Regions from separate parts of the Nocardioides maradonensis genome, predicted to be linked through region 4. Evidence: predicted binding sites of a transcription regulator. Region 4 holds the regulator's gene; each other region holds the start of a gene.
What was found. The regulator LexA, encoded in region 4, represses DNA repair genes until DNA is damaged. The targets are predictions, from matches to a motif close to TCGAACANNTGTTCGA.
Positions count from the first base shown of each region.

Region 1: ACYVAQ_RS12850 (DUF222 domain-containing protein) is a predicted target of LexA. The motif match lies at 1,095-1,110, and genes of this name have one in related genera.
Region 2: ACYVAQ_RS08600 (HNH endonuclease signature motif containing protein) is a predicted target of LexA. The motif match lies at 4,368-4,383, and genes of this name have one in related genera.
Region 3: recA (recombinase RecA) is a predicted target of LexA. The motif match lies at 6,048-6,063, and genes of this name have one in related genera.

Region 1 covers NZ_BAAHAZ010000009.1:156,514-163,976, reverse strand. Annotated here, with positions in the region: partial or broken gene ACYVAQ_RS12865 (DNA topoisomerase IB) at 1-8, shown strand, start outside; gene ACYVAQ_RS12860 (hypothetical protein) at 181-501, shown strand; gene ACYVAQ_RS12855 (DUF1905 domain-containing protein) at 509-799, shown strand; gene ACYVAQ_RS12850 (DUF222 domain-containing protein) at 1,160-1,714, shown strand; gene ACYVAQ_RS12845 (HNH endonuclease signature motif containing protein) at 1,844-2,059, shown strand; gene ACYVAQ_RS12840 (alpha/beta hydrolase) at 2,258-3,142, opposite strand; gene serC (phosphoserine transaminase) at 3,157-4,275, opposite strand; gene ACYVAQ_RS12830 (zinc ribbon domain-containing protein) at 4,377-4,784, shown strand; gene ACYVAQ_RS12825 (GNAT family N-acetyltransferase) at 4,777-5,253, shown strand; gene ACYVAQ_RS12820 (MFS transporter) at 5,250-6,452, opposite strand; gene ACYVAQ_RS12815 (FadR/GntR family transcriptional regulator) at 6,501-7,142, shown strand; gene ACYVAQ_RS12810 (citrate synthase 2) at 7,147-7,463, opposite strand, start outside.
Region 2 covers NZ_BAAHAZ010000006.1:99,951-107,413, forward strand. Annotated here, with positions in the region: gene ACYVAQ_RS08580 (NRAMP family divalent metal transporter) at 1-965, opposite strand, end outside; gene ACYVAQ_RS08585 (hypothetical protein) at 962-1,423, opposite strand; gene ACYVAQ_RS08590 (hypothetical protein) at 1,788-2,558, shown strand; gene ACYVAQ_RS08595 (hypothetical protein) at 2,649-2,825, opposite strand; gene ACYVAQ_RS08600 (HNH endonuclease signature motif containing protein) at 3,118-4,317, opposite strand; gene ACYVAQ_RS08605 (phosphatase PAP2 family protein) at 4,505-5,104, opposite strand; gene ACYVAQ_RS08610 (pyridoxal phosphate-dependent decarboxylase family protein) at 5,223-6,578, shown strand; gene ACYVAQ_RS08615 (prepilin-type N-terminal cleavage/methylation domain-containing protein) at 7,018-7,368, shown strand.
Region 3 covers NZ_BAAHAZ010000011.1:94,014-101,476, forward strand. Annotated here, with positions in the region: gene ACYVAQ_RS14505 (phosphoadenylyl-sulfate reductase) at 1-718, shown strand, start outside; gene ACYVAQ_RS14510 (sirohydrochlorin chelatase) at 738-1,481, shown strand; gene ACYVAQ_RS14515 (DUF3037 domain-containing protein) at 1,548-1,958, opposite strand; gene ACYVAQ_RS14520 (HipA family kinase) at 1,955-2,740, opposite strand; gene ACYVAQ_RS14525 (PPK2 family polyphosphate kinase) at 2,737-3,588, opposite strand; gene ACYVAQ_RS14530 (phosphoribosyltransferase) at 3,599-4,087, opposite strand; gene ACYVAQ_RS14535 (regulatory protein RecX) at 4,077-4,598, opposite strand; gene recA (recombinase RecA) at 4,846-5,889, opposite strand; gene ACYVAQ_RS14545 (DUF4242 domain-containing protein) at 6,126-6,398, opposite strand; gene ACYVAQ_RS14550 (ATP-binding protein) at 6,485-7,463, opposite strand, start outside.
Region 4 covers NZ_BAAHAZ010000010.1:191,112-198,574, forward strand. Annotated here, with positions in the region: gene ACYVAQ_RS14030 (MXAN_6640 family putative metalloprotease) at 1-298, opposite strand, end outside; gene ACYVAQ_RS14035 (MXAN_6640 family putative metalloprotease) at 384-2,084, opposite strand; gene lexA (transcriptional repressor LexA) at 2,150-2,872, opposite strand; gene ACYVAQ_RS14045 (LysM peptidoglycan-binding domain-containing protein) at 3,107-3,442, shown strand; gene ACYVAQ_RS14050 (hypothetical protein) at 4,362-4,943, shown strand; gene ACYVAQ_RS14055 (hypothetical protein) at 4,870-5,199, opposite strand; gene nrdR (transcriptional regulator NrdR) at 5,511-5,978, shown strand; gene ACYVAQ_RS14065 (vitamin B12-dependent ribonucleotide reductase) at 6,138-7,463, shown strand, end outside.

The DNA.
Region 1 (7,463 bases), on a different contig from region 4:
TCGACCTCACCGGGAAGTCCGGGGTGGAGCACCACGTGGAGATCGACGACCCCGCGGTGGTGGAGGAGGTCGAGAGGATGCGCCGGCGCCGGGCGGCCGACCCCGGCGCTGCTTGCCTGGCGCGACGGCCGGACCTGGCAGTCACTCACACCGGTCGACGTCAACGACTACCTGCGGTCGGTGGTCGGTGCCGAGGCCAGCGCCAAGGACTTCCGCACGTGGCACGGCACCGTCCTCGCCGCGGCTGCGCTCGCCGAGGCGCCGGACGCGTCGTCGGGCAAGGTGGCCGCGCGGCGCGCGATCGCGGCCGCCATGCGGGAGGTGGCCGACTACCTCGGCAACACACCGGCACTGGCCCGATCGGCGTACGTCGATCCCCGGGTGGTCGACGCCTACGAGGAGGGCCGCACGATCCGGGCAGCCGTGCGTCGTCGCTTCGCCGGCCCCGACGAGCGGCAGGAGGCACTCGAACGCGCCACGTTGCGGCTGCTCGCGGGATGATCGGTGCGTGACCTGGGAGTTCGAGGCCGAACTGTGGCGCTGGAAGGCGCAGGAGAGCTGGTTCTTCGTGAGCCTGCCCTTCGACGTCGCCGACGAGATCTCCGACGTCGCTGCGCCCGGCAAGGGCTTCGGCAGCGTGCGGGTGGAGGTCGCCATCGGGCCGGTCACCTGGCGCACGTCCGTCTTCCCCAGCGCCGAGGAGAAGACCTACGTGCTGCCCGTGAAGAAGGCGGTGCGGGTGGCGAACGGGGTGGGGGAGGGGGACTCGTGCCGGGTGAGCTTGTCGTTGGTCGAGTAGCCGCGAGCGCCAGCTGCCTGGTCGTTGGTTGAGTAGCAGCGAGCGCCAGCGAGCGGCGTGTCGAAACCAACCCTTGCTTCCTTCGGGGTCGGTCGGTGGCGGCCGCACCGTAGCCGACCGGTCCCCGCCGTCAAGGACGCCTTCGGCGCCGCTACGCGGTCGCTTCGCGATCCTTGACTGCGGGTCCTTACCGGTCGGCTGGTACGGCGCGGAGTCGGCACGGGCTTCGCCCGCGCCGCCGCTTCGCGGCCGCCACCAAACATGCCCTGACCTGCGAAGATACTCGTGAAAACGCTCGATAATCTGTTCGATTCTTGGTATCATCGAGGTAGTTGATCAAGCTCTATCTCGGGAGTCTCGATGACCGTGGAACAGGTGCTCTGCCACCCGATCCTTGCCTGCGCACGAGACCTCGAGAAGGCCCTGAGCTCGGTCGCGGAGATGCCCGTCGACTACCTGCGCACCCGCGACAAGGAAGAAGTCCTCCTGACCCTCGCCCGGGTCAAGGCCGAGACCGCCGAGCTCGAGCTGCGGCTCCTCGCCAACGCATCGGATGTCGCCGAGGAGCACGCCGCCCGCGACGCCGGGACCTGGTACGCCCACGCCGCACGGGTGACCGCCCAGGCCGCGCGCGCCGACCTCCACCTCGCCGGAGATCTCGTCGCCCATCCGTTGACCGCGGCCGCGATGCGCACCGGCCAGGTGAACCCGGCGCAGGCGCGGGTGATCATCCGCGCGATCGACAAGCTCTCGGACGAGGTCGACGACCTCACCCGCACCCGAGCCGAGAAGCACCTCCTCAAGCTCGCCCAGACCTACGACCCTCCGCGACCTGCGGGTCCTCGGAACCAAGATCCTCGAAGTCGTCGCCCCCGACATCGCCGAGGCCGAGCTCGGCAAAGCACTCGAACGTGAGGAACAAGCAGTCCGCGACAAGTGCAGCGTGAAGCTCCAACGTCGTGGCGACGGCACCACGAAGATCACCGCCCTGGTCCCCGACTCGATCGCGGTCGACGCCGGTATGCGCCCCATCAGCGCAAGGCCATGTGTCTGCGGGACAAACGCTGCCGCGCGGAGGGCTGCTCGATTCCAGCGGCCTGGACTGAGGCGCACCATCTGAAGCCGTGGTCCGAAGGCGGCAGAACAGACCTCGCCGACGGCGTGCTGCTCTGCTCGCACCACCATCATCGGGCGCACGACACCCGGTACACGATGACCAAGCTGGCCTCGGGCGACGTCCGGTTCCACCGCAGGACGTGAGGGTCGGGCGCCTACGGGCTATGGGTCGGGTGACCCATAGTCGGTAGCGGCGCGACCACCACCGACCGGCCCCGAGAGCATGTCGCCGGGTCTCGTGATGGTTGCTGCGCAACCTCCTCGACCACCGTGGCGTTGGTTTCGATATGCCGCTCGCTGGCGCTCGCGGCTACTCAACCAACGACCGGCCCGAGAGGGGGCTCAGGCGAGGGAGGCGCCCAGCAGGGCGATGTGGGCGGGCAGGACCCGCCGCCAGTACTTGGAGTTGTGGGCACCCAGCGCGAACCCGCCGGCCGGCGCGGTCGTGAAGCCCTCGCGGTAGGCCTTGACGTTGGAGTAGAAGGGGTCGCTGTCGCCGCAGTCGATGCGGACCGGGATGCCGTCCAGCTGGGGCTGGCGGCCGAAGGGCGTGTTGGCGTCGAAGTCGGCCTCGTCGTCGAAGGAGCCGGGCGTGGTGACGTCGTACGACGGCCAGATCGCCGGGCTGAGCGCGCAGGCCGCAGCCACGCGGGCGGCGCCGAGCTGCATCGCGAAGTGGAGGGCGCCGAAGCCGCCCATCGACCAGCCGATGAACCCGATCCGCGAGGTGTCGAGCCCGCGCTTCGCCAGCAGCGGCAGGAGCTCGGAGACGACCATCGTGCCCGCCCGGTCGCCCGAGGCGCGGTCGTGCCAGTACGTCTCGCTGCCGTCGACGGTGGCGATGGCGAAGGGAGGTACGCCGGCGGCGACGCCCGCCGCGAGGAACCACGGAAGCGCCTCGTGGTCGCGCGACATGCCGTTGGTGTGGCTCTCGCCGCGGCCGTGCAGCGCCACGACCACGGGCAGCCGCCGGTCGGCCATGTGCGGCGGGTGGGCGATCGACCAGCCCACGTCGACGCCGCGGGCGGCCGAGGCGAACGAACCGCTCACCACCGGCCCGATCTCCACGTCGGGCACTGCGCCGGTCGCACCGTTGATCCCGAGGTGCTGGTAGACCCACGAGCGGCCGGGGAGCACCTCGGTCTGGATGCCGACCGCGGTGGCCGCCGTACCTGCCCCCAAAAAGGCGCCTCCCGCCGTCAACAGGGAACGGCGGGAGAGCGGCATGCCCGAAGGCTAGGTCAGAGAGCGCCCACGACGTAGTCGATCGACTTCGTGAGCTGCTCGACGTCGGACGGGTCGATCGCCGGGTACATGGCGATGCGCAGCTGGTTGCGACCGAGCTTGCGGTACGGCTCGGTGTCGACGATGCCGTTCGCGCGCAGCACCTTCGCGACCTGCGCCGCGTCGATGGAGTCGTCGAAGTCGATGGTGCCGATGACGAGGGAGCGGTGGCTCGGGTCAGTGACGTACGGCGTGGTGTACGACGTCCGCTCGGCCCAGCCGTACAGCGCGTTGGACGACTCCGTGGTCCGCTTGACCATGCCGGCCAGGTTGCCGTTGGCGTTCATCCAGTCCAGCTGCTCGGCCATCAGGAACAGCGTGCCGACCGACGGCGTGTTGTAGGTCTGGTTGAGCCGGCTGTTGTCGATCGCGGTCTTCAGGTCGAAGAACGGCGGGACGTACCGGTCGGAGGCGGCGATCCGCTCGGCGCGCTCGATCGCCGCCGGGCTGAACAGGCCGAACCAGATGCCGCCGTCGGAGGCGAAGCACTTCTGCGGCGCGAAGTAGTAGACGTCGGCCTCGGTGAGGTCGACCGGCAGGCCGCCGGCGCCCGACGTCGCGTCGATGAGGACCAGCGCGCCCTCGTTCGCACCGGCGGGCCGGACCACCGGCGCCATCACGGCGGTCGAGGTCTCGTTGTGCGCCCAGCCGTAGACGTCGACGCCGGCCTCGGCGACCGCGTCGGGCCGCGAGCCCGGGTCCGAGGAGATGACCGAGGGGGCGTCCAGCCACGGAGCGGCCTTGACGGAGCTCGCGAACTTCGACGAGAACTCACCGAAGGTGAGGTGCTGCGACTTCTTCTCGATCAGGCCGAACGCGGCGATGTCCCAGAACGCCGTGGCGCCACCGTTGCCGATGACGACCTCGTAGCCCTCGGGCAGGTCGAAGAGCGCGGCGAGGCCCTCGCGCACCCGGCCCACGGTGTTCTTCACCGGTGCCTGGCGGTGCGAGGTGCCCATCAGCCGGTCGCCGGTCGCGGCGAGCGCGTCGAGGTGGCTGGTCTGGATCTTGGACGGACCCGCACCGAACCGGCCGTCGACGGGCTTGAGCTCTGCAGGGATCTGGATCTCGGTCACGGGCCCAGTCTGACAGCCCGAAAATCGTTCCGGCGACCAGGTCTGAACGCCGGACGGGACGGGCATATCCTCGCCGACACCCCCTCTCTCCAGGAGAAGCCATGAGCAACCCGGGCCTCAGCAACCAGACCAGCGTCCGCACCACCTTCCGGATCCTCGGTCCGATCCTGGCGGTGGTCGGCCTCGTGGTGTGCATCAGCGGGTTCATCTCCTTCGCCCACTACGACGGAGACTCCGCCCCGCTCTCGCAGATGGGCATGTTCATGGGCGGTTTCGTCCTGTTCGCCGTCGGCATGGGCATGGCGCGGGCCGGCTTCCTGGGAGTCGGTCTCCGGTACGCCGCCGGCGAGGTCGCCCCGGTCGCCAAGGACGGCCTGGAGTTCCTGACGGCCGGCAAGGGTCTGGGCAACCTCGGCGTGGCCGCCGAGGGCCCGTTCTGCCGGGGTTGCGGCACCCGCAACGACGCCACCGCGAAGTTCTGCGACAACTGCGGCGCGACGCTTGCCTGAGCTCGAGCTGCGCGTCACCGGCTACGCGCACCCCGACGCGGTCATGCTCGTCGCGCGCGTCCAGCAGGAGTACGTCGACCGCTACGGATCACCCGACGAGAGCCGGGTGGACCCGACCGAGTTCGACCCGCCCGGCGGCCTCTTCCTGGTCGGGTACGCCGACGGCGTACCCGTCGCGACGGGAGCGTGGCGGGTCTCGGAGAACCGCGAGCTCGGCGGGTCGAGCGCGGTGGAGATCAAGCGCATGTACGTCATCCCCGAGGCGCGTCGTACCGGCTTCTCCCGGCAGGTCCTGGCTGCGCTCGAGCGCACCGCCGCCGCGGCCGGGCACGACGTGGCGGTGCTGAGCACCGGACCGCTGCAGCCCGAGGCGATCGCGCTCTACGAGGCCTGTGGCTACGTCGCGATCCCGGGCTTCGGGCACTACGCGGAGTACCCGACGCTGCGTGCGTTCGGCAAGCGTCTCTAGCTCTCGGCGCCGATGGTGACCGGGCGCCCGGCGAAGTAGCCCGCGGTCGCCTGCACCAGGCCGAGGCCGACCAGCAGCGCACACGGGAGCGACCAGCTGCCGCTCACGTCGTGCAGCATGCCGACGAGGAACGGGCCGCTCGCGGCCAGCAGGTAGCCCACGCTCTGCGCCATCGTCGACAGCGCGGCGGTGTCAGCGGCGGTGGCGGTGCGCAGCCCGAAGAAGGACAGCGTCACGGGGAACACCGCACCGCCCGCGCCGAGCAGCGCGGCCCACAGCCAGGCGCCCTCGGCAGGCGCGAGCCACATGCCGGCGAACCCCGCCGCCATGACCGCGGTCAGGGCCGCCACGAGGTGACCCTGGTGCCCGATCCGGCCCGCGACGGTGGGTGCGAGCATGAAGAACGGGACGCCGATGAGGATGCTCACGGCCAGCAGCAGGCCGGACTTCTGCTCGCTGAACCCGGCGGCGGCGTACATGCTCGGCAGCCAGCTCATCATCACGTAGGCATAGGTGGACTGCGTCGCGAACAGCACCGTGACCGCCCACGCGGTCGGGTTGCGCCACAGCGACGCTCCCCGCTCGGTGGAGCGCGTGTGGTCGCGACCGCGGCAGTACGGCGCCCACACGACCGCCGCCGCGACGGCGACGAGCGCCCACGCGCCGAGGCCGATCCGCCAGCTGCCGCCGGCGTCCGCGATCGGGACGGTGACGGCGGCGCCGAGCGCGGAGCCGATCGAGAGGACCCCGCTGTAGGCGCCGGTCATGACGCCGACGCGGTCGGGGAAGTGCTCCTTGACGACCGCCGGGATGAGGACGTTGGCCAGCGCGATGCCGGCACAGGCGACCAGGGTGCCGAGGATCAGCGCCGGCGTGCCGTCCAGGACGCGCAGGACCAGGCCGAGGGCGAGCACGACCAGCGAGATCTCCAGGCCGCGGTGGATCCCGAGCCGTCGGGTCACGCCGAGCGCGGTGGCGCCGACGACCGCGAAGCACAGCACGGGCAGGGAGGTGAGGACGCTCTGGGTGGCGGTCGAGACGCCCTGGTCGCCGAGGCGGTCCATGAGCGCGCCGACGCTCGTCACGGCGAGGCGGAGGTTGAGGGCGATCAGCAGCACGGCGGCCGTCATGCCGGCCCCGGCCCGGACGCGTGCGGATCCGCGGTCGGTCGGCGGGGCGGTTGGAGTCGACGTCGTCACGGCTCTAGGATGCCAGACATCGGATGATTGGATGAAATGGAGAGCCCGATGCCCCTTGCTCCTGCGGCCACGGCCTCGCTCGTCGACCAGGCGATTGACGGCATGCGCGGCCTGCTCGACAGCGGCGAGTGGGTCGTCGGCACTCGCATCCCGCCCGAGCCGGCGTTGGCCGCCGCCCTCGGGGTCAGTCGCAACACGGTCCGCGAGGCCGTCAAGGCGCTCGCCCATCTCGGCCTGCTGCAGGTACGTCGCGGCGACGGCACCTATGTCGTCGCCACCACCGAGGTGCAGGCCCTGATGCGGCGCCAGCTCGACCGGGTCGAGATCGCCCACCTGCTCGAGGTCCGGCACACGATCGAGGTCCGGGCGGCGGGGTTGGCCGCGCAGCGTCGTACCGACGCGGACCTGGCGGCGATGGACGAGATCCTCGCGCGGCGGACCCAGGTCACGGGCGCGGACTTCGTCCGGGTCGACATCGAGTTCCACGTGGCGGTCGTCGAGGCCGCCCACAACCCGCTGCTCAGCGAGCTCTACCAGGGCCTGGTCGACACGGTCGCCGCCAGCATCGACCCCGATGCGGGCGACGACCTCTTCGCCGAGCACGCGGCGGTCGCGGCCGCCATCCGGGCCGGCGACCCCGCGGCCGCCTCAGCGGCCGCGGGTCTGCTGCTCGACCACGTGTCCTACTGAGCCCCTACTGGGCCCAGGCGGCGTTCCAGCCCTCGACCGAGTCGGCGGGGCGGGTGGCGGGGCCGGTGTAGATCGCGGAGGGCCGGATCAGGCGACCCGTCTCCTTCTGCTCCAGGATGTGCGCCGACCAGCCACCGGTGCGGGCGCAGGTGAACATCGAGGTGAACATGTGCGCCGGGATGTCCGCGAAGTCCAGGACGATCGCGGCCCAGAACTCCACGTTGGTCTCCAGGACCCGGTCGGGCCGGCGCTCGCGCAGCTCGGCCAGCGCGGCCTGCTCGAGCGCCTCCGCGACCTCGTAGCGCTCGGCGCCGAGCTCGC
Region 2 (7,463 bases), on a different contig from region 4:
ATGACGACGTGGAAGAACATCGCCTCGGCCGGCCGGACGAACTTGCCCCACTGGGCGCCGATGTACTGCGCGATGCTGTAGCCGACGCTGAGACCGGTCTCGCAGGCCGCGCCGAAGGTGGCGGCGAAGAAGCCGAGCAGCGCGATCGCGAGGCCGATCTTGCCGAGGGCGGCCGCGATGGGGAGCCCGACCTGGCCGAGCGCGTCGACGCTGACGCCGAGGGGACCGAGGACCAGCCACGCGCTGCCGGCGATCGACACGGACAGCAGGGCGCCGAGCGGGAAACCGATGAGCACGTTGGAGCGCATCACCCCGATGTCCTGGTCGGTCCACGTGTCCTCGACGCCGCCGCTGGAGAAGAAGAAGACCTCGTACGGCGTCATCGCGGCCCCGAACAGCGCCACCGCGTAGTAGGCGTACGTCGACCACAGCTCGTCGTGCGGCTTCCCGAAGGTCGCCGCCTGGTGGGCGAGGTTGCCCCAGTCGGGGCCGAGCTGCCAGAGCGCGACCGCGAAGACGACGAGCGCCAGCCCCAGCAGGCCGAAGACGTTCTCGATCACGTTGAACTTCGCCCGCCACAGCACCAGCCAGATGATCAGCGCGATGAACGGGACGATCAGCACCTCCTGCACGGAGGCGACGAGCTCGAGCGCCAGCGCGACGCCGCCGATCTCGGCGATGAACGTCAGGAAGGTGACGAGTATCGAGGCGACCAGGTTGAGCAGCCCGAAGCGCGGGCCGAGCCGCTCGCGCACGAGGTCGAAGGTCGCGCGGCCGCTGATGGCGGCGACGCGGCCGGACATCTCGGCGAAGACGCAGATGCCGACGGTGCCGAGCAGGGTCGCCCAGACCAGGGAGAGCCCGAACCTCGCACCCACCTGGGCGTTGGTGACGAGGTCCCCGATGTCGACGAAGCCGCCGATCGCGGTGAGGATGCCGAGCCCGATCTGCAGGTACTTCTTCACGGCTTGCCCCGCAGTCCGCCGAGGTCCTTCACGACCTTGTCGAGCGCCTGGGTCTGCTGGTCGAGCCGCTTCAGGAGCGAGGCGTACGTCGACGACTCCTGCCGCACCACCGCGATCCGCACGTCGGCCAGCACGTCACCGGCGTCGGACAGCGCCGAGGTGACCTGGTGGTAACGGGCGGTGTCCACGGGCGCCGGCTGCAGCGCCCCGAACGAGCTGGACTGCGTGCCCGCCGCGTCCTCGGCGGCGACGAGCACCACCTGCGCATAGCTCTGCTGGATCTTGCCCAACGTCAATTGACGGACGACCAGGGTCGCTGTCGCCACCGCGGACGAGGTGTCGGACACCGCGTAGTACGCGTCGTCGCGCCACTCGGCGCGGTCCGGGCTCTTCGGCTCGCACGCGGTGAGGAGCAACCCCGCCACCAGCGCCGCCAGCAGTACGGGAAATCGCCTCACGGGAGCGCGGTACCCGAGCGCGGGTTCGAGAAACGGCGCTCTGTCGTTGGTTGAGCAGCCGACGAGGCGTTAGCCGAGGAGGCGTATCGAGACCAGCGACAGCGGCAGAGCCGTTGGTTTCGATACGCCCTCGTCTGGCGGCTCGGGCTACTCAACCAACGACCGCCGCTCCCCGGTCGTTCGTTGAAATCGTGGACTTGTCTAGGCCGGCGCGCTCTGATAACGGCGTTCGTCTGCGCTGCGGGCGTCTTGGTCGTAGCCTCGGACCACGGATCGACTCGGCGCCCGGCGTCGGCGGACTCCCCGTGACCAGCCGGCCTCTGCTCGGGAACTCACCACTCGAACGCGCCCTCTTGGAGTCGTCATGTCCGTCTTTCGTCGCGCCCTCACCACGGCCGCCGCGGCCGCTCTCGCTCTCGGCATCGCCTCGCCGGCACTCGCCGCCGACACCACTCCGCCGACCGGTGTCTTCTCGGTCGACCACACCCAGGACTACGTCGGCGGCGTGGTCAACGCCGTCGCGGTCACGGTGACCAGGATGGGCGTCAGCGACGACACCTCGTCTCCTGCGAACATCACCCAGGAGATCGACCCGGGGGACGGCTCCGGCTACGTCGCGTGGGGCCCGGACATCACCCACCAGCTGGACTACATCGCAGCGGGCACGTACCACCCCACCGTGCGACTGACGGACGAGGCGGGCAACCCGGCGATCATCGACCTGCCCACGATCACGGTCACCATGGACTCGTCGAAGCCGACCATCCACATCGCGTGGCCGTCGCCCGCCCAGCGCTCCCACGTGCGTGCGTGGCCCGTCGTGCACGGCACCGCCTTCGACACCGGCAGCGGCGCCAGGACGGCCATCGTGATCGTGCTCGAGCGACGCGCGGGGATCTGGTACGGCTACGACTACTCGACCCGCAGGTGGTCGAAGGGCTACGCCAACCTGCAGAAGACGCTCACGACCACCGACGTCTGGCCCGCGTTCCCTGATGTCGCGGCGGGGAAGTGGCAGGCGCCGAGGATCGCGGGGCTCCGGAAGGGCACGCTGCTCGTCCAGGCGCGCTCCTACGACAAGGTCGGCAACCTCTCGGCGCAGACCAGGATCAGCCAGGTTCTCACCAAGGCGTAGCGGCCACCGGCCCGCAGGGGCCAGACTGAATCGTCCCGGTGGCGGCGGGCTGGGGGCAGCCGCTACCGGGCGCTCGGGTGCGTTCCGTGCTCAGCGGACCAGCACCCGCAGCGGGCTCTCCCCGAGCCGCGTCACGATCCGCACCAGGAGCGGCCGCACCACGGCGTACGCCGCCAGGGCGAAGCCCGCACCGATGCGCGGTACCCGAGCGCGGGTTCGAGAAACGGATGTCGAGCGGTGGTCGAGGAGGCCGGCCACGGCCGTCACGAGACCACGCCTGTTGCTTCCCACGGGGCTGGTCTGGGGCGGCCGCACCGTAGCCGACCGGTCCCCGCTGTCAAGGCTGCTCGCTGCGCTCGCCCCGCTGCGCGGCGGCCTTCGGCCGGCCTTGACCGCGGGTCCTTACCGGTCGGCTGGTCGGCGCGGAGTCGGCACGGGCTTCGCCCGCGCCGCCGCTCCGCGGCCGCCACGGAAAGAGCGGTGCGTCTCGGGGCGCTCGACCCCATGGGTCACCTGACCCATAGAGGCCAGGCACGTGTAACTCGCGATCGTCGCTGGTCTACGTCCGGCGGTGGAATCGGAAATCGCCCGTCGCGAGCTTGGTCATGGTGTACCGGGTGTCGTGGGCTCGGTGGTGATGGTGGGAGCAGAGGAGGACTCCGTCGGCGAAGTCGGTCCTGCCTCCGTGGGACCAGGGCTTCAGGTGGTGTGCTTCCGTCCACGCGGCCGGGATGGTGCAGCCCTCGGCGCGACACCGCTTGTCCCGTAGCCGCATGGCTTTGCGTTGCGGTGGTGTGTAGAAGCGTTGGGCCCGGCCGAGGTCCAGGACCTCGCTCCTGCCGCCGAGCACGGCCGGGATGATCTTCGCGGTGCACGCCAGCCGGCGGGCCTCGGACGCGCTGATCACGGTGGAGCCGAGCATCGCCGATCCGAGGTCGCTCTTCAGGGCATCGAGCGTGGTAGTGACGATGACGGTGGTGGCGTCGCCACCGTGGTCGGGCAGCCGGTTCGGGTCGAGGTTCTCCAGGAGCCGGCAGAACGCCTCACCACGGCTCCTGCTCTTCACGACCCTCGGTGAGTCCTCGGCATCGAGATAGGCCGTCAGACGTTCCGCGATGGAGTCGGGGAGGAGGGCGGTGATCTTGGTGGTCCCGTCACCTCGACGCGAAAGCTTCACGGAGCACTTGTCGCGGGCCGCTTGCTCCTCACGCTCCAGGGCTTTGCCGAGCTCAGCCTCGGCCTGGTCGGGGGCGACGACCTCGAGGATCTTCGTGCCGAGGACCTCCAGGTCCTTCGCGTCGTAGGTGCCCGCGAGCTGGATGAGGTGCTTCTCAGCCCGTGCCTTGGTGAGCTCGTCGACGTCGTCGGAGAGCTTGTCGATCGACCGGATGATGACCCGGGCCTGGGCGGGGTTGACCTCACCGGCGCGCATCGCGACCGCGGTGAGCGGGTGGGCTTGGAGCGCTTCGGCGAACCGCAGCTCGGCGCGGGCCACGGTGGCGGTCACGTGGGTGGCGTGGGCGTACCAGGTGCCGGCATCACGGGCGGCATGTTCCTCGGCCACGTCCGAGGCGGCCGCGAGGATCCGCAGCTCGAGCTCGGCGGCCTCTGCCTTGACCCGTGCCAGGGTCAGGAGCGCGGCCTCCTTGTCCCGGGTCCGCAGGTACTCGGCGGGCATCTCCGCGACCGATTGCAGGGCCTTCTCGAGGTCGCGGGCGCAGCCGAGGATCGGGTGGCAGAGCACCTGGTCCACGGTCATCGCAAGCTCCCGAGATGAGGCTGGTCAACTACCTCCGATGATACCGCTGATCGAACAGATGAGCGAGGTTATTCACAAGCATTTTCGCAGGTCAGGGCACCGACCAGCCCCGAAGGAAGCAATGGCGGTGGTCGCGTGGCGGTTGCCGCGCAACCTCCTCGTCGACCGCAGCGACCCGCGAGAACGCTCAGCGGACCAGCACCCGCAGCGGGCTCTCCCCGAGCCGCGTCACGATCCGCACCAGGAGCTGCCGCACCACGGCGTACACGACCAGGGCGAAGCCCGCACCGATGGCCAGTCCGGCGACGACGTCGAGCGGCCAGTGGGCGCCGACGTACACGCGGGTGGCGGCCATCAGGACCGCGAGGGCGGCGGTGACGAGGCCGAGCCGGCGGTTCGCGAGCAGCACGCCGACGGCGGCGGCGCCTGCCATCACCGAGTGGTCGCTGGGGAAGGAGAAGTCGGTGGAGCGAGCCACGAGCGTGAGGGCGTGGGGGAAGACCGTGTACGGCCGCGCCTCCGCGACCCCGTTCGAGATCGGCTGGTTGAGCCCCACCGCGACGAGGACGCCGAACGGTGCCCACAGCGCGGCCGCCACGCGTCGCGCGTCGCCGGTCCGCCGCGCCAGCAGCCAGGACACCAGCAGCAGCACGGCGAAAACGGCGACGCCGTACTGCGCGAAGAGGCGGGCGGGCGTGTGCAACCAGGCGGTGTGGATCGCGAACCGGTTGACGTCGCCGAACCAGCCCTCCTGGGTGGGTCCCCACAGCACGGTCAGGTCGAACATGCCCCGACCGTACGAACCAGGCCGTGAAGGGACCATGAAATGGCGCGTCTCGGATCCGAGACGGTTTCCGGTGCTTGTGCTCCCGCCCACGTCACCCGCGGCGTCCTAGAGTCGCCACGTGCACGTGTACGACGATGCGGTGGCCGCGCTGGTCCGGGAGCTGCTGCGCATGTCGCAGGAGCGGTTGGAGATGGCTGCCCCGTTGGACACGACGCGGACGCCGGAGGACCTGCTGAGCGAGGTCGGTCAGACGATCACTCCCGCGGGCATGGGTGGCGAGGCCGCTCGGCTGTGGGAGGAGACGCTCGGCCCGGCCTGCCTGTCGGTGGACCACCCGCGCTACCTGTCCTTCATCCCCGGCGCACCCAGCAAGGCCGCGGCTGCGTTCGACATGCTCGTAGGCGCATCCTCGGTGTACGCCGGCTCCTGGCTCGAGGGCTCGGGCACCGTCTTCGCGGAGAACCAGGCGCTGCGCTGGGTCGCGGACCTGGCCGGGCTGCCGGCCGAGGCCGGGGGAGTCTTCGTGCAGGGCGGCACGATCGGCAACCTCTCCGCGCTCGTCGCCGCCCGCGCGGCCGCCCAGCACCGGCGCGGCTCCCGCCCGCCACGGTGGGCGGTGCTGCTGACCGACGAGACGCACTCGTCGGTGAAGCACGCACTGGAGTCGGTGATGGACGTCGACGTCGTGCTGCTGCCGGGGGACCGCCGCGGCCGGCTGACGGGGGACGTCGTACGCGCCTGGCTGGCGGGTGCGACGCAGGCGCAGCGGGACGCCGTCTTCGCGATCGTCGGCACCGCCGGCACCACGAACCTCGGCGTCGTCGACGACCTCGCCGGCCTCGCGGACGTCGCCGAGGAGCACGGCTGGTGGTTCCACGTCGACGGTGCGTACGGCGGCGCTGGGCTGGCCGCCCCCTCCGTCCGCTCGCTGTTCGCGGGGGTGGAGCGCGCCGACTCGTTCATCGTCGACCCGCACAAGTGGCTGTTCGCGCCGTACGACTGCTGTGCCCTGCTCTACCGCGACCCCGTCCTGGCCCGCGCCGCGCACACCCAGCGCGCCGGCTACCTGGACCCGGTGACGGTCGAGGGGGAGTGGAACCCGAGCGACTTCGCGATCCAGCTCACCCGCCGTGGCCGCGGCCTCCCGTTCTGGTTCTCGCTCGCCGTCAACGGCACCAATGCGTACGTCGCCGCCGTCGAGCGCACCCTCGAGGTCACCCGCGCCGGCCGCGACCTGATCGAGCAGGCGCCCTTCCTCCGGTTGCTGGTGGAGCCCGACCTGTCGGTGCTGATCTTCGAGCGCATCGGCTGGACCGAGGCCGACTACGACGCCTGGAGCAAGCGCCTCCTCGCCGACCAGTTCGCCTTCGTCACCCCCACGAAGCACCACGGCCAGGTCTGCACCCGTTTCGCCATCGTCAACCCCCAGACCACCCCCGCCGACCTCGCCGCGATCATCGCCACCATGGAGTGACCGACCGCCGGAGGTCGCTGGTTGAGTAGCCCGTCGCCCCGTTCGTTGGTTGAGTAGCCCGTCGCGACTGAGCTTGCGAAGTCGCGCCGGGCGTATCGAAACCAACAAGGCGAGGAACGAGCCGGAGGTCGCTGGTTGAGTAGCGCGAGCGAGGAACGAGCGAGCGCGTATCGAAACCCGCGACCTCACCGACACAGCGCCCCGGAAACAAGCCCGATGCGTGCACTTCCGTGCAAGATTTCGCCCGTCCCGAAGGCCCCGAAAGTGCGGTCACGCGGGTGCGGATGACGAAGCACTGAACGCCGCAAAAAACCTGGGAATTGCGCATTGTAAAGAAATCCCGGTTCTGCTACGGACCCCCGGATCCCGGTGCCAGTCTTCCTACGAAATCTCTCGGGAAGCCAACAGTTCGCACAACACTTCCCAGGGGGAAACTCACATGCTTCGTGCTCTGCAGAACCAGCGCCGCCGCTCCGCTGACGACGGCTTCACGCTCATCGAGCTCCTCATCGTCATCATCATCCTCGGTGTCCTCGCCGCGATCGTCGTCTTCTCCGTCCGCGGCGTGACCAACAACAGCAAGAAGGTCGCGTGCCAGGCGGAGGTCGAGACTGTCCAGACCGCCATCGAAGCTGACTTCGCCTCGAACGGCGCATACCCGGCGACGGTCCACGGTCTGGTGACGGACGGTTTCCTGCACTCCGACCCGTCGGGTGCCTCCCACATCGCTGCGGCCGACGCCATCAGCGCCACCGGCCAGCTGCCGGCCGCATCGATCGTCTGCCCCTGATCCGACTTTAGAGAGGGCCGTCGGCACACGGCGGCCCTCTTCTCGGCTTCGACACTGCACCACCACCGTCACCAACTCACCTCTCGAGGGGTCAG
Region 3 (7,463 bases), on a different contig from region 4:
CAACAACCGGGGCACCCACACCGAGGGGCGTACGCCGGAGGAGCTGCGCGAGCTCGTGTCGCACATGGGCGCCGAGCTCGAGCTCGCGCCGGCGGAGCACATCATCGAGTGGGCCGCGGCCACGTTCGGTGAGCGCTTCTGCGTGACGTCGTCCATGGGTGACGCGGTGCTCTCGCACCTCGCGTCGAAGGTCGTTCCCGGCATCGACGTGGTCTTCCTCGACACCGGCTACCACTTCGCCGAGACCATCGGCACCGCCGACGCGGTCAAGCACACGCTCCCGGTCAACCTGATCACGATCACGCCCGTGCAGAGCGTGGCCGAGCAGGACGCCGAGTACGGCCCCGATCTCTACAAGCGTGACCCCGACATGTGCTGCAAGCTGCGCAAGGTGCAGCCCCTGGCGACCTCGCTGGACGGGTACGACGCGTGGGCCACCGGCCTGCGCCGCGCCGAGACCCACAACCGCGTCATCGCGCCGGTCATCGGCTGGGACGCCAAGAAGGGCAAGGTCAAGGTCTCCCCCATCGCTCGCTGGAGCGACGAGGACGTCGAGCGCTACATCGCGGACAACGGTGTCCTCGTCAACCCGCTGGTCTACGACGGCTACCCGTCGATCGGCTGCTGGCCCTGCACGTCGCGGGTCGCGCCCGGCGAGGACCCGCGCAGCGGGCGCTGGGCCGGGATGAACAAGACCGAATGCGGAATCCACACCTGATCGGAAGGAGGCACACCCGATGACCGCACCTGCACTCGTGGCACTGGCTCACGGCAGCCGTGACCCCCGCTCCGCCGCGACCGTGACCGCCCTTGTCGACGAAGTCAAGGCGCTCCGGCCGGACCTGCGCATCGAGAAGGCGTTCCTCGAGCTCGCCAAGCCGTCCTTCGCGACGGTGATCGACAAACTCGTGAAGGCCGGGTACGACGAGATCGTCGTCGTACCGCTGCTGCTGGTCGAGGCGTTCCACGCCCGCGTCGACGTCCCCGGTCTGATCGAGGAGGCGACGACCCGCCACCCCGGCCTGAAGATCCGGCGCACCGAGGTGCTCGGCCTCGAGCCCCGCTTCCTCGAGGTCCTCGATGAGCGGCTGCGCGCTGCCCTCAAGGACGCCCGCGTCCGCGAGCTCGACGCGCTCGTGCTCGCCGCGGCCGGCTCCTCGGACCCGCTGGCCAACCAGGCCGTCGCGCGGCTCGCCCGGGTCTGGGGCGCGCACCACAAGCTGCCCGTGACCGCGGCGTACGCCTCGGCCGCGCCGCCGGCGACCGGCGAGGCGGTCCGCGCGTTCCGCGCCGAGGGACGCCGGCACGTCGCCGTTGCCTCGCTGTTCCTGGCGCCCGGCTCGCTCGTCGACCGGGCCACCGAGCTCGCGCTCGAGGCCGGGGCGGTCGCCGTGTCCGAGCCGCTGGGCGCGCACCAGGAGATCGCGCGCACGGTGCTCGCCCGGTACGCCGTCGGGGCGGTCGAGCTCGTTCCGGTCTGAATCTCGATACGCCGGTTGGTGGCCTCGCAGGCTCGGCCACCGACCGGCTACTCGATCACCGACTGATCAGGTCACGAGGCGTTCCAGCAGGTGCTGGAGCGTCTCGTCGGCATTTGCGGTGACTCCCCCGTGCACCGGCCCCGGCTGCACGACCGTGCTACGGGGCGCCTTGAGCATCCCGAACCGGGTGCCCTGGGTGTCGGCGGCCTCGCGCGTGCCGTACGCCGTGGCCCGGACCGCCGCGGCCGCGTCGGTGTGCGCCTCGCCGCGGCAGATCAGGTCGACGGCCTCGAGCGCGTCGGCCACGGCGTCGACATCGAGATCGGGGTCGAGTGCGTGCAGCTTCGCCGCGCTGATCTCCCACGCCACGTCGAGGAACCTCTCGTCCGGGCAGTAGAGCACCACCCCGATGTTGACGAACTCCTCGCGCTCGACGCGGGGCACGCAGCGCAGCACGACGTACTGGTACGGGCTCATCCGGCCGCCCCCTCGGCGACCGGAGCCGGCAGCCAGGACCGTTCTCCGGCGACGCGGGCCGTCAGGAACGCGACGTAGCGGCTGCGGATCTCGTCCGACGTGTCGGCGCCGGGCACGGGTTCGAGCCACTCGTCGGGCACCTCGGCGACGACGGCCGTCAGCGCCTCGGGGGTCAGCCGGGCGGCGAGCTCCGGGTCCTGGGCGTTCGCCTGCGCGGCGTACGAGCGCAGGACGTGCTCGCCGGCGTCGTACGGCTGGGCGGCGAAGCGCGCCGGATCGCCGGGGCCTCCCGGCCAGGAGTAGTGGAAGTAGAGCGACGCACCGTGGTCGATGGCGTTCAGCTGACCGCGCCACAGCAGCATGTTGGGGTTGCGCCAGCTGCGGTCGACGTTGGCGACGTACGCGTCGAGCCAGAGGATCCGGCCGGCCAGCTCGGGATCGGGCTCGGTGGCGGCGTCGTACCCGAAGGAGCCGGGGAGGAAGTCGATGCCGAGGTTGCTGCCGACGCTCTTGGTGATGAGCTCCTGGACCTCCTCGTCGGCCTCGTAGCGAGCGAGCTCGGGGTCGAGGTCGAGCACCACCTGATCGGGCGTCGGGATGGCGAGCGCCCGGGCGAGGCCGGCGACGATGACCTCGGCGACCAGGACGCGCAGGCCCTGGCCGGCGCCGCGGAACTTGCACACGTAGGTGCCGAGGTCGTCCGCCTCGACGATCCCGGGCAGGCTCCCGCCCTCGCGGAGCGGGGTGACGTAGCGGATGACGCGCACCTCGGGAAGGCTCACGAGATCGTGTCCTCGGCCAGCCGCTCGAGCTCGTGCTCGAGGTCGAAGTCGGGCGCCGGCCAGTCCAGGTCGAGGCCGTCGAGGGCGTGGCGGAGCAGGTGCGCGATGGCGAGGTTGCGGTACCACTTCCGGTCGCTCGGTAGGACGTACCACGGGGCGTGCTCGGTGTGGGTGCGCTCGAGGGCGGTCTGGTACGCCGCGGCGTACTCGGTCCACAGCTGCCGCTCGTCCACGTCGCCGGGGTTGTACTTCCAGTACTTCGTCGGGTCCTCGAGCCGGGCCTGCAGCCGCGCCTTCTGCTCGGCAGGCGAGATGTGCAGCATGCACTTGAGGACAGTGATGCCCTCGTCGGTCAGGCGCTGCTCGAACTCGTTGATCGCGCCGTAGCGCCGCTCGATCTCGCTCGCGTCGGTGAGCTCGCGGACCTTGGCGATCAGGACGTCCTCGTAGTGCGAGCGGTCGAAGACGCCGAGGTAGCCCAGCTCCGGCACGGCGCGCTCGATCCTCCACAGGAAGTCGTGCGACCGCTCCTCCGGGGTGGGCGCCTTGAAGGAGGTGATCCGGACACCGACCGGGTCGACCAGGCCGACGGTGTGCTTGAGGACGCCGCCCTTGCCGGAAGTGTCCATGCCCTGCAGCACGAGCAGGACGCTGCGGGCTGTCGGGCGGCCGCGGTGCGCGAACATCTTCGTCTGCAGGTCGAGCAGCTCCGGGCCGAGGTCGAGCAGCGCCTGCTCCCCCGCCTCCTTGTCGCCGTCGAAGCCCGGCGTCGTGTCGGTCGGGTAGTCCGCCAGGGCGAACGGGCCGTCGGGCAGGCGGAGCTTCTCGGTGAGGTGCTCGAGCGACATGCTCCGAAGGTTAGCGGCGCACCAGCGGCGGCTGGGACGACCAGGGGAACTCGATCCAGCTCTCGGTCCGGCGCCAGACATACTCGGGGTGGATGACCGTCCAGGGCTTCTCGTAGATCACGGCCGTCCGCGCCTCGGCGACGTGGTCGGCGAAGAAGTCGCGGACGACCTCGAGCGTGCCGCCGGTGTCAGCCACGTCGTCGGCGATGAGGACCTTCATCCCGGTGAGGTCGATGGCGGCCGGGGTCGGCGGCAGCATCATCGGGACGTCCAGGCGCTGGTCGATGCCGGTGTAGAACTCGACGTTGACGGCGGAGAGGTTCTTGACGTCGAGCGCGTAGCCGAGCCCCATCGCGAGACCGAGCCCGCCGCGTGCGACCGCGAGCACGATGTCCGGCTCGTAGCCGTCGTCCACGACCTGCTGGGCGAGGTCGCGGACCGCGGTCCCGAAGAGCTCGTAGGTGAGGGTCTCGCGCTCGGGACCGGCGTCAGTCGTCACCGGGCCATTCTGCCCCGAGCTCCTCACGGACGATCGCGAACGCCATGCCCGAGCCGTAGCCCTTACGGGCGAGCATCCCGACCAGGCGTCGCGTGGCGACCTCCGGCGCGAGACCACCCATGGTGCGCAGCTTCTTGCGGACCAGGGCGCGGGCGGTGTCGGCCTCGTCCTCGCGGTCGACCTCGGCCAGCACCGTCCGCGTCGTCTCGTCGTCGATGCCCTTGCGCCGCAGCTCCTGGGCGAGCGCCGGGCGGGCCAGACCGCGGGTGCGCTGCCGCGAGTCGACCCAAGCCCGGGCGAACGCCTCGTCGTCGATCAGCCCGACCTCCTCGAACCGGTCGAGCAGGCGCACCGCGATCTCCTCGGGCACGTTGCACTTGGCCAGGCGCGCAGCCAGCTCGTGCCGGCTCCGCGCCTGCCCGGTCAGCTGGTCGAGCAGGATCTTCCGGGCCACCTCTTCGTGATCGGCCTCAGGAAGCTCCTCAGGCCCCCGGGTGTCGAACTCCGCCATCAGGTCCACCTCCTCAGGTCGTACCGCCGCTACGCAGGTCTTGCCGCCAGACCAAGGCGGGACCTACGAAGGCCAACTGCGTGCGCGGCAGCGCGGCGCCGCGCGAGCGAGGCCGTGCGCGCGGAGCTCGGTCCCGGAGGGAGCGAGGAACGAGCGACCGGAGGGGGCGAGCTCCGCAAGGACGGCGAGCGAGCATCAGCGGCGACACGCTCGCGCCATCAGATCCGCAGCGGCGACGCGCTCGCGCCTAGAACGAATCTACGCCGATCGGCTCGTCGGAGAGCTCGTCCTCGACGGTCGGCGTGACGCCGAGCTTCTCGAGGATCTTCTTCTCCAGCTCGTTGGCCAGGTCGGGGTTGTCCTTGAGGAAGTTGCGGGCGTTCTCCTTGCCCTGGCCGAGCTGGTCGCCCTCGTAGGTGTACCAAGCACCGGCCTTGCGGACCAGGCCGGCCTCGACGCCGACGTCGATCAGGCCGCCCTCGCGGGAAATGCCCTGGCCGTACATGATGTCGAACTCGGCCTGCTTGAACGGCGGGGCCACCTTGTTCTTGACGACCTTGACCCGGGTGCGGTTGCCGACCATGTCGGTGCCGTCCTTGAGGGTCTCGATGCGGCGCACGTCGAGGCGGACCGAGGAGTAGAACTTCAGCGCGCGACCACCGGTCGTGGTCTCGGGCGAGCCGAACATGACGCCGATCTTCTCGCGCAGCTGGTTGATGAAGATCGCGGTCGTCTTGGACTGGTTGAGCGCACCGGTCATCTTGCGCAGCGCCTGGCTCATCAGGCGGGCCTGCAGACCGACGTGGCTGTCGCCCATCTCGCCCTCGATCTCGGCGCGGGGCACGAGCGCGGCCACGGAGTCGATGACGATCAGGTCGAGCGCGCCGGAGCGGATCAGCATGTCCGCGATCTCGAGCGCCTGCTCACCGGAGTCGGGCTGGCTGACCAGGAGGGCGTCGGTGTCGACGCCCAGGTTCTTCGCGTACTCCGGGTCGAGCGCGTGCTCGGCGTCGATGAACGCCACGATGCCGCCCGCGCGCTGGGCGTTGGCCACCGCGTGCAGGGCGACCGTCGTCTTTCCGGAGGACTCCGGACCGTAGATCTCCACGACCCGGCCACGCGGCAGGCCACCGATGCCGAGGGCGACGTCGAGCGCGATGGCGCCGGTCGGAATGACGTCGAGAGGTGCGCGGGTGTCGTCACCCAGGCGCATGATCGAGCCCTTGCCGTAGGCCTTCTCGATGTTGAGCAGTGCGGTGTCCAGTGCCTTGAAGCGGTCGTCGCCAGCCATGGGAGATCTCCTTGATCCGTGGTGTGGGCCAGGTACATCGGCGACGCTAGAGCGAGGTCCCGACACAGCCTGATCAGCCGGGTCGTGGTTGTGGACGAGCTCGTCCGACGTCGTACCTGTGGACAGGAAGTGGTCCCTGTCGTTACGGATGAGACTAGACGAACATCTGTTCGACGCACGGCAAGGCGGACCGGCGTGTCGCGCCGGCCGTCCCCACCACGACCGGCGCGGGCCCGTCACTCGCCGGTCATCGGGTCGATGACCCGGCCGACCTCCCGGATGTTCGTGACCGGGAAGCCGCCGGCCGCGGCGTGCTCGCGCACCGCCTCGGGGCTCTCGGCGATGTACACGCAGGTGATGGCGTCGTCGGTGACGTAGCTCTGCACCCAGTGGGCGCGGCCCGCCATGGTGGACAGCACGTCGTTGGACTTCTGCGAGATGGCCTGGATCTCCTCGTCGCTGAGCTTGCCGGCTCCGGGCAGCTCGCGCTCGATCAGGTAGCGGGGCATGTCTTCCTCCTGGGATGGCGGGATGGGTGGTACGTCGTGCACCCACGCTCGCACCACACCGCCACCCCTCACATCGGGCAGATGCCCTATGTCTGGCCCGGGTCCGGGACCAGGCCGAGCCGGGTCGCGGCAGCCGCGGCCTCGGTCCGGTTGGCCACCCCGAGCTTCGCCAGGATGTGGGACACGTGGTGCCCGACGGTCTTCACGCTCAGGTGGGCGCGCTCGGCGATCTCGGGGTTGCTCAGCCCGCCGGCCACCAGCGCCAGCACGTCGAGCTCGCGGGCGGTCAGCCCGGCCGTGTTGCCGCGGGTCGTCGCGTTGGGGCCGCGGGGCACGGGCCGGCCCGCCGCACGCCGCGCCTCGACCAGTCGCTGCGCGGCCGGCCGGGCACCGACCCGCTGGAGCAGGTCGAGCGCCTCGAGCTGGTCCTCGTCGAGAGAGCTGCAGGCGAGCGCGTCGGCGGCGTCGTACCGGCACCCCAGCGCGCGCCAGGCACGTGCCGCGTCGGCGGGACGGCCGGCCAGGGAGAGCGCGTAGGGCTCCGCGAGCTCCCCCGTCACCTCGGTGGGTACGCCGGCGCGGACCGCCCACCAGGTCAGCTCCCCCGTCGCCCAGGGCTGGTCGAGCCCGCGGGCCAGGTCCAGCACGTCCACCACCAGCGGCACCTCGTCCTGCACCCGCCCGGCGAGCCAGGCAGCCTCGGCGCGCGCCGCCGCGACCGGCCAGAGCCGCTGCAGGTGGCCGGTCGGCCGCGCGAGCTCGAGCGCCTCGTCGAGCGGCGACCACGGGTCGGGGTCGCCGCGCCGCGCGCGCAGCCGGCCGAGCGCGGCGAGGGCGGTCAGCCTCGTCACGCCGGTGGTGCGCGGTGCCGCGAGCAGGCCCGACAGCAGCACGGTCGCCTCGTCCCAGCGGCCGATCTCGACGAGGCAGCGCCCGAGCCACGCCCGGGCGTAGCTGCCGCGGCCGTGGACCTGGTGGGCGTCGGCGTACTCGATGCACCGGTGCAGCGCGGGGATCGCGCCGTCGTACTCCCGGATCTCGCCGCCGCCGCAGCCGACCTGGCTC
Region 4 (7,463 bases):
GACGGGCGAAGAAGCGCTCGGCCTCACGACGCTGGCTCGGCGGCAGCGCCGCCTTGGTCTCGGCCAGGTTGCGCAGCGCGATGGTGGCGTCGCCGCGGACCGCCGTGGTGGTCGCGGTGAAGATCTTCTGCACCCGGTCCAGCGCGTGCTCGGCGCGGTGCAGCAGGGCCTGTGGACTGGGATCCGTCGCGTGGCTCTGGGTCGGTGCGGCCTGTGCTCCTGGGGAGACCAGGGCCAGCGAGCCGGCGAGCGTGATGGCGAGGAGAAGCCCGAGAACTGTCCTGCTGCTGCGACGCATGGAACCTTCGACTTTCGAGTGACCGGACACGACACGTACCCGACGACCATACGTGGTCATCGGGTGGCCGCCCGAAGTCGCGGTCTCAGGCCTGGTACGCCGTGGCCCGCACGACGTCCGGGGTGCCGTCGTCCTGGCCGCGGGGCGCGTAGCAGCTGTAGAAGACGGTGGAGAGCGTCGGTGGGAAACAGCTGGTGAACCGTCCCGAGGCATTGACGACCTCGATCTCGACGCTCGCGACCTCGGCCGATCCGAAGTGGAGGCTGAGCGTCGCGTCGCCCTTCGGGGAGAGCGTGATCAGGCGCGAGGACGTGCCGCCGTCCTTCCTCGTGATCCAGAGCGTCGCGGCCCCGCCGCGGCCCGTGGGCGGCAGGTCCAGGTGCACGCGGAGGTGCCAGGCGCGGCTCATCCCGGGCTTCGGGCTGAGCCGCAGCACGCGGTAGCTGAGGTGCTTGAGCGTGAAGCGGGTGACGACGTCCTTGGACCCGGGACCCACGTGGGCCGAGGCCCCCACCGGGGCGGTCGGGTAGTGGTTCGCCCGCGCCTCGCTGAAGTATGCCGTCGGGTGGCGGGCCGCGAGGTCGAACCTGCTGACCGCGGTCGTCAGGCTGATCCCGTGCGAGGCGAGCGCCTTCTTCAACCCGTAGATCGACACGTAACCCGGGGCGTTCGGGTTGGCGTCCGTGTTGGCGTCGAGCTTGCGCCAGATCTGCAGCATCAGGAGCGGGAGACCACCGCTCTGCTCGGTGACCAGCCGCTCGGTGAGGAACCGGAAGAAGATCCACGTGCCGTACCAGTGCAGGCCGGTCACGGTCCTGCGTTCCGTGCCGTAGTCGAGGGGCAGATCGGGCCGGGTGATCGGGCTCATCGCCAGGTACTGCACGTTGTCGTTGATGTCGGTGTAGAGCTCGTCCTCCGCCCAGGTGGCGGTGGCCTCCATGATCCAGTGGTCCTGGAAGAAGTTGTAGCTGAACTGCACCGCGTGGAAGAACTCGTGCGCCGCGGTCACCTCGAGGTTCTCCAGCGGCGTGTGGAACGGGTACTCCGCATGGGCGTAGTTGTTGTCGAGCACGCAGTACGCCGATCCGGCGAACTCGGTGTTCAGGGCGGGGTCGTCGCTCGTGCAGAAGCCGTAGAGGCTGTACCGGGAGAGCTCGCCGAGGTAGATGTCGGTCCTGGCGTCGCCGCCGTTGTCGGGGCTCGACAGGTCGCCGAGCGGCATCCGGTAGCCGGCCGCGGCGTACGTCGTCCAGACGTGCTCCATCGTGGCGAGCACCGAGTCGACGTAGTCGGGCGTGGTGTTCGTGTCCGCGTCCGCGGGGTCGACGCCGTTGGTGGTGTCGTTGTGGCCGCCCGGATCGCCGGAGGCCAGGTCGTAGTGCACGCAGAGCGGGAGGGTGGCGCTGCACTCCTCGTGCTGGGTGCCGGTGTAGACGACCGGGAAGTCCGGGTCGTGGTCGGAGGGGCCCGGCCGGGCGAGGATCCGGTCGGCCTGCCGGCGCTCGGCGGGGGAGAGCGTCGGGTACGCCGCCCGCAGGTCGCGCAGCAGCATGGTGGCGTCCTCGTGCTGCTGCGCCTGACGCGACGGGACCCGGGTGCCGTGGAACAGCAGGTCGGCGCGGGAGAGGGCGTCGGTTGCCTGCGCGTGGGTCATCCTCGGCCGCGCGTGGCCGGCGGCGATGGGCGTGGCGTGCGCCGACTCGCCGACGCCGGTGGCACCGAGGCCGGCGAGCGTCGCGGCGAGGACGAGGGAAAGGACGCGCGCCCGGCCGGAGGTGCGGATCACCTGCTGAATCTAGGGGATGCACACCTCCGCCCGGACCCGGCGCGGAGTAAAGATTGGGGCCTTCGTCAGACCTTGCGGAGCACCGCGGTGACCTTGCCCAGGATCGTGGCGTGGGTGCCGTCGATCGGGTCGAAGGCCGGGTTGTGCGGCAGCAGCCAGACCTTGCCGTCCTTGCGCTGGAAGGTCTTCACCGTGGCCTCGCCGTCGATCATGGCGGCGACGATCTCGCCGTTCTCGGCGGTGGCCTGCTGCCGGATGACGACGTAGTCGCCGTTGCAGATGGCGGCGTCGATCATCGACTCACCGCTGACCTCCAGCAGGAAGAGCTGGCCGTCGCCGACGAGCTGGCGGGGCAGCGGGAACACGTCCTCGACCCGCTCCTCGGCGAGGATCGGGCCACCGGCGGCGATGCGGCCGACGAGCGGCACGTTGCTGGGCTCGGGTGCGGCGTCGTTGATCGAGGTCTCGTCGTACGACGTCTCCGCCATGCTCGAGATCGGCTTGCGCTTCATCAGCGTCTCGGGGAGGAACACCTCGATGGCGCGGGGGAGGTGCGGGTCGCGGCGTACGAACCCCTTGGCCTCCAGCTGGCGGAGCTGGTGGGCGACGCTCGAGGTGCTCGTCAGGCCGACGGCCTCGCCGATCTCGCGCATGCTCGGCGGGTAGCCACGCTTGTCGATGGCCTTCTTGATCGTGGTCAGGATCCGCTGCTGGCGCGGGGTGAGGCCCGTGCCGTCGGGCGGACCGTCGGGAAGCTCACTCACGGGGCGAACAGCCTTCTTGGTCATGGATCGAACGTAACGCCGATCACCGTGGATCTCAAACAGGTGTTCGATGCGGCGTGTCGCGACACGCCGTCGAACACGCGTGCGACGAAATGCCGCGGTTGTGTCGAATGCGTGTTCTATGCTCGTCCATGTGTTCGATCGAACGTCTGATCGAAGCCAGGCCGAGAAGTTGTGTCGGCGGCCTCGGTCAGGGTGAGCGGACACGGACCAGCATCCACTTCCCCGGAGGCCACCATGAGCACGATCAGCTTCAGCCCCGCGTACGTCTCCCGCCCGCAGGTGCGGCTCACCCGCCGCGGCCGGCTCGTCGTCTTCGCGCTCAGCCTGCTGGCGGTGCTCGCCGTCGGCCTCGTGGTCGCCTCCGCCTCCGCCGCGGGCAGCCACTCCGGCACGCCCGACGTGCACGTGGTGACGGTCCAGCCCGGCGACACGCTCTGGGACATCGCGAGCGAGGCGGCCTCGGCGACCGGCACGCAGACCGGTGACATGGTGCAGCGCCTCGAGGACCTCAACCCGATCGAGGACGGCATGGTCTACGTCGGCCAGGAGATCCGCGTCCCGAACTCCTGAGGCGCACGCAGTCTCGTCCGTCGCCTCGACCCCGGCGGACGTAGGGGAAGACGAGGGGCCCGATCCGCATCCGGATCGGGCCCCTCGCGCTGTCCACAGGGTGCGTGGTGAGGCTGGTCGGGCGGGTCGGGTTCGGCGTACGTTCAGGGCAATCCGCCTCGGGAGGGTCCATGAAGCACGTCGTCCTCGCTGTCCTGCTGGTGCTGCTGGTCGGGTGCGGGGGAGACCCGCAGCCCCACTTCTCCAGCGCCCCGCCGACCCTCGTCCCGACCACGACAGCGCCCGCGGTGGAGACGCCGCAGGCGTTCCTGCGGCGGTGGGTGCACGCGATGGACACGATGGAGCGAACGGGGAAGCCTGCTCCATGGGAAGCGCTCAACCTCCGCTCCTGCAAGGACTGTGCGACGGTTGCTGCGACAGTGCGCGGTGTCTATGCCGGCGGCTATCACGTGGCCGGATCTCGCTCGCGTGTGAAATCGGTTGTCCACCTGCGCGGCGGGATCTGGCAGGCCCGCGTGTTCAGCCAGCCCACGGATGTCCTCGATCGAAGTGGTCGGAAGAGGGGTGGATATCCCGGCGGGTGGACGACGCTTCAGGTCACGCTGGTGTGCCGAAGTGGAGCGCTTCGTGTGGCGAGTGTCGTGCGACGGCCGTCGTGACTCGCATTTTGCTTACGATCGTCGCGGCCGTCGCAGCGTCGATCGTGTGGTCGGGTTCTGCTGTGGCTCACGGGCCGGCCGGGGCCTGCGGAGCTGGCGCAACGCTGAGTTACGCCTCGATCGGCTGTGGCGGCAACAGGCACGTCGGCGCGGTCTCCGCGACCGTTGTGGCAACCGCCCCGATCTGCTTGCCGGTCGGTGGCCGTTCCTGCGTGCCGACGGCGTGCGTCAGCCCGTCGCACGATCTCGTCGGAGTGCTGGTGACGACCATCGACTCAGCCGGGGCCACCGACACCCACTGTCGCTACCTGACGTCCCGTGGCCCGACCCCGGGCCAGGTCGCCCAGGCGTTCCGGCGTCTCTCCTGGCCCGCCAGCGTGCTGAAGATCCAGCCCGTCAAGGGCCGCACCCTGGTCAACCTGCGCACGAACTTCTACACGACCAACACCGGCCCCACGACGAGGACCGTGACCCTTCTCGGCCACCGCATCACCATCCAGGCCACGCCGAGCTACCGGTGGACGTGGGGCGACGGCGGCCGGGCGAGCGGGACCAGCGCGGGCGCGGCGTACCCGAACCTCCTGGTGACCCACGTCTACCTGCGCAAGGGCGTGGTCAGGCCGCGCCTCGACACCGTCTACGCGGGGCGGTACCGGATCGGCAACGGCCCGTGGCGCTCGATCCCCGGCACGCTCACGGTCGGCGGCGCGCCGCAACGCCTCGAGGTGACGACCGCCCGGCCCGTGCTGGTGAACCCCTACGAGTGCGTCAACGCGCCGCGCGCTTGCCGCCCTTCGGCGCCTCCGGGTCGCGCTTCTGGCGCTGCTCGGGGGCGTGGGTGATCCCCAGTGCCCGTGACACCCGCACCACGAGCATCAGGCCGAGGAACAGGCAGGCGACCGCGCCGAGCGAGGCCAGCACGAGCAGCGCCCAGGCTCCGGACGAGCCGTCCTTGCGGGCGGTGGCGCCGATGTCGATCGCGGCGTACACGAGGTATCCCCAGGCCACGACGCACGCGGTGATGGCCACGGCCAGGCCGAGGAGGGCAGGGCTGAACCGACGCGCTTCCCGAGCGCCCGCACGCTTCCCTCCGGCCACAGGCGACATTGTGACTGATGGGGCGTGACACGCCGTACGCGCGCTGCCCGAAAGCCCTGAAATGATCCCTGACCTGCGCAAACGCGTCGGTACGACGGCACCTGCCGAATCACCCCCACCCGGGTCTTGCCTCGCTGGTGCCACGGGCGTACGGTTACCACTACATCTAGTAGTTACACCGGTGTAGTTCTCCACATCTAGTCCACAAAGGACCCCGTGGAGTTGCACAGGTCACTGCCGGATCTCCACAGCGGAACACCGGTAGTCCACCGGTTCATCCACAGGCTCAGCGCTTCGGAAGGGGGACCATCATGCACTGCCCGTACTGCAAGCACTGCGACACCAAGGTCCTCGACTCCCGGGTCGCCGACGACGGGTCGAGCATCCGCCGGCGCCGGGTCTGCCAGAGCTGTGAGAAGCGGTTCACGACCGTCGAGCAGATGCAGCTGACGGTCCTCAAGCGCAGCGGCACCAACGAGCCGTTCAACCGCGACAAGGCCGTCGCCGGCGTCCGCAAGGCGTGCAAGGGCCGGCCGGTCGACGAGGACGCGCTGGCGCGCCTGGGCCAGGAGGTCGAGCACCAGCTCCGCCTGGCCGGCAGCCCGGAGATCGCCGCCCACGAGGTCGGCCTCGCCATCCTCGCTCCGCTCCGCGCGCTCGACGAGGTCGCCTACCTGCGCTTCGCCAGCGTCTACCGCGGCTACGAGTCGGCCGACGACTTCGAGGCCGAGATCGCCCTGCTCCGCGCCGAGCGCGAGCTCCAGCCGACCACCGGCTGAACCCAGAGAAACAACACAGACCGCCCGGGCAGCCAGTGGGGAAGCTGCCTGCCCGGGCACCCAACCTCGGCGACCGACCGCTGTCGGTCCCACCAGCAACACTGAGAAGTACGCCGAAAACACCGCGCCGTCGCGACCACAAAGGGGAACAGGAAGCACATGACCGAGACCGTGAACAGCCAGGCAGCAGGCACGGGCCTGACGATCGAGCGAGTGTTCAGCACCGCGGGCGTGCACCCCTACGACGAGATCACCTGGGAGCGGCGCGACGTCGTACAGACCAACTGGAAGACCGGTGAGACGGTCTTCGAGCAGCGCGGCGTGGAGTTCCCCGACTTCTGGAGCGTGAACGCCTCCACGATCGTCACGACGAAGTACTTCCGCGGCGCCGTCGGCACACCCGAGCGTGAGTCCGGCCTGAAGCAGCTCATCGACCGCGTCGTCGGCAAGTACGTCGCGGCCGGCCGCGAGCACGGCTACTTCGCGACCGACGCCGACGCCGAGGTCTTCGAGCACGAGCTCACCTGGCTGCTCGCGAACCAGTACTTCTCCTTCAACTCCCCGGTGTGGTTCAACGTCGGCACGACCGCCCCCCAGCAGGTCTCCGCGTGCTTCATCCTCTCGGTCGACGACTCGATGGACTCGATCCTCAACTGGTACAAGGAGGAGGGCTTCATCTTCAAGGGCGGCTCCGGCGCCGGCCTGAACCTCTCCCGCATCCGCTCCTCCAAGGAGCTGCTCTCCTCCGGCGGCACCGCCAGCGGCCCGGTCTCCTTCATGCGCGGTGCCGACGCCTCGGCCGGCACCATCAAGTCGGGCGGCGCCACGCGTCGTGCGGCCAAGATGGTCGTGCTCGACGTCGACCACCCCGACATCGAGGAGTTCGTCGAGACGAAGTGGCGCGAGGAGGACAAGATCCGCGCGCTGCGCGACGCCGGCTTCGACATGGACCTGGGCGGCAAGGACATCACCTCGGTCCAGTACCAGAACGCCAACAACTCGGTCCGCGTCAACGACGAGTTCATGAAGGCGGTCGAGGAGGGCAAGGAGTTCGGCCTGCGCTCGCGGATGGACGGCTCGGTCATCGAGACCGTCGACGCGCGTGCCCTGTTCCGCAAGATCAGCGAGGCCGCGTGGGCCTGCGCCGACCCGGGCCTGCAGTACGACGACACCATCAACGACTGGCACACCAACCCGGAGACGGGCCGGATCACCGCGTCCAACCCGTGCTCGGAGTACATGTCGCTCGACAACTCCTCCTGCAACCTGGCGAGCCTGAACCTGCTCAAGTTCCTCAAGGACGACGACACCTTCGACGCCCCGCTGTTCGCGAAGGCCGTCGAGCTGATCATCACCGCGATGGACATCTCGATCTGCTTCGCCGACTTCCCGACCGAGCCCATCGGCGTCACGACGCGTGACTACCGCCAGCTCGGCATCGGCTACGCCAACCTCGGCGCGCTGCTGATGGCGATGGGCCTCGGC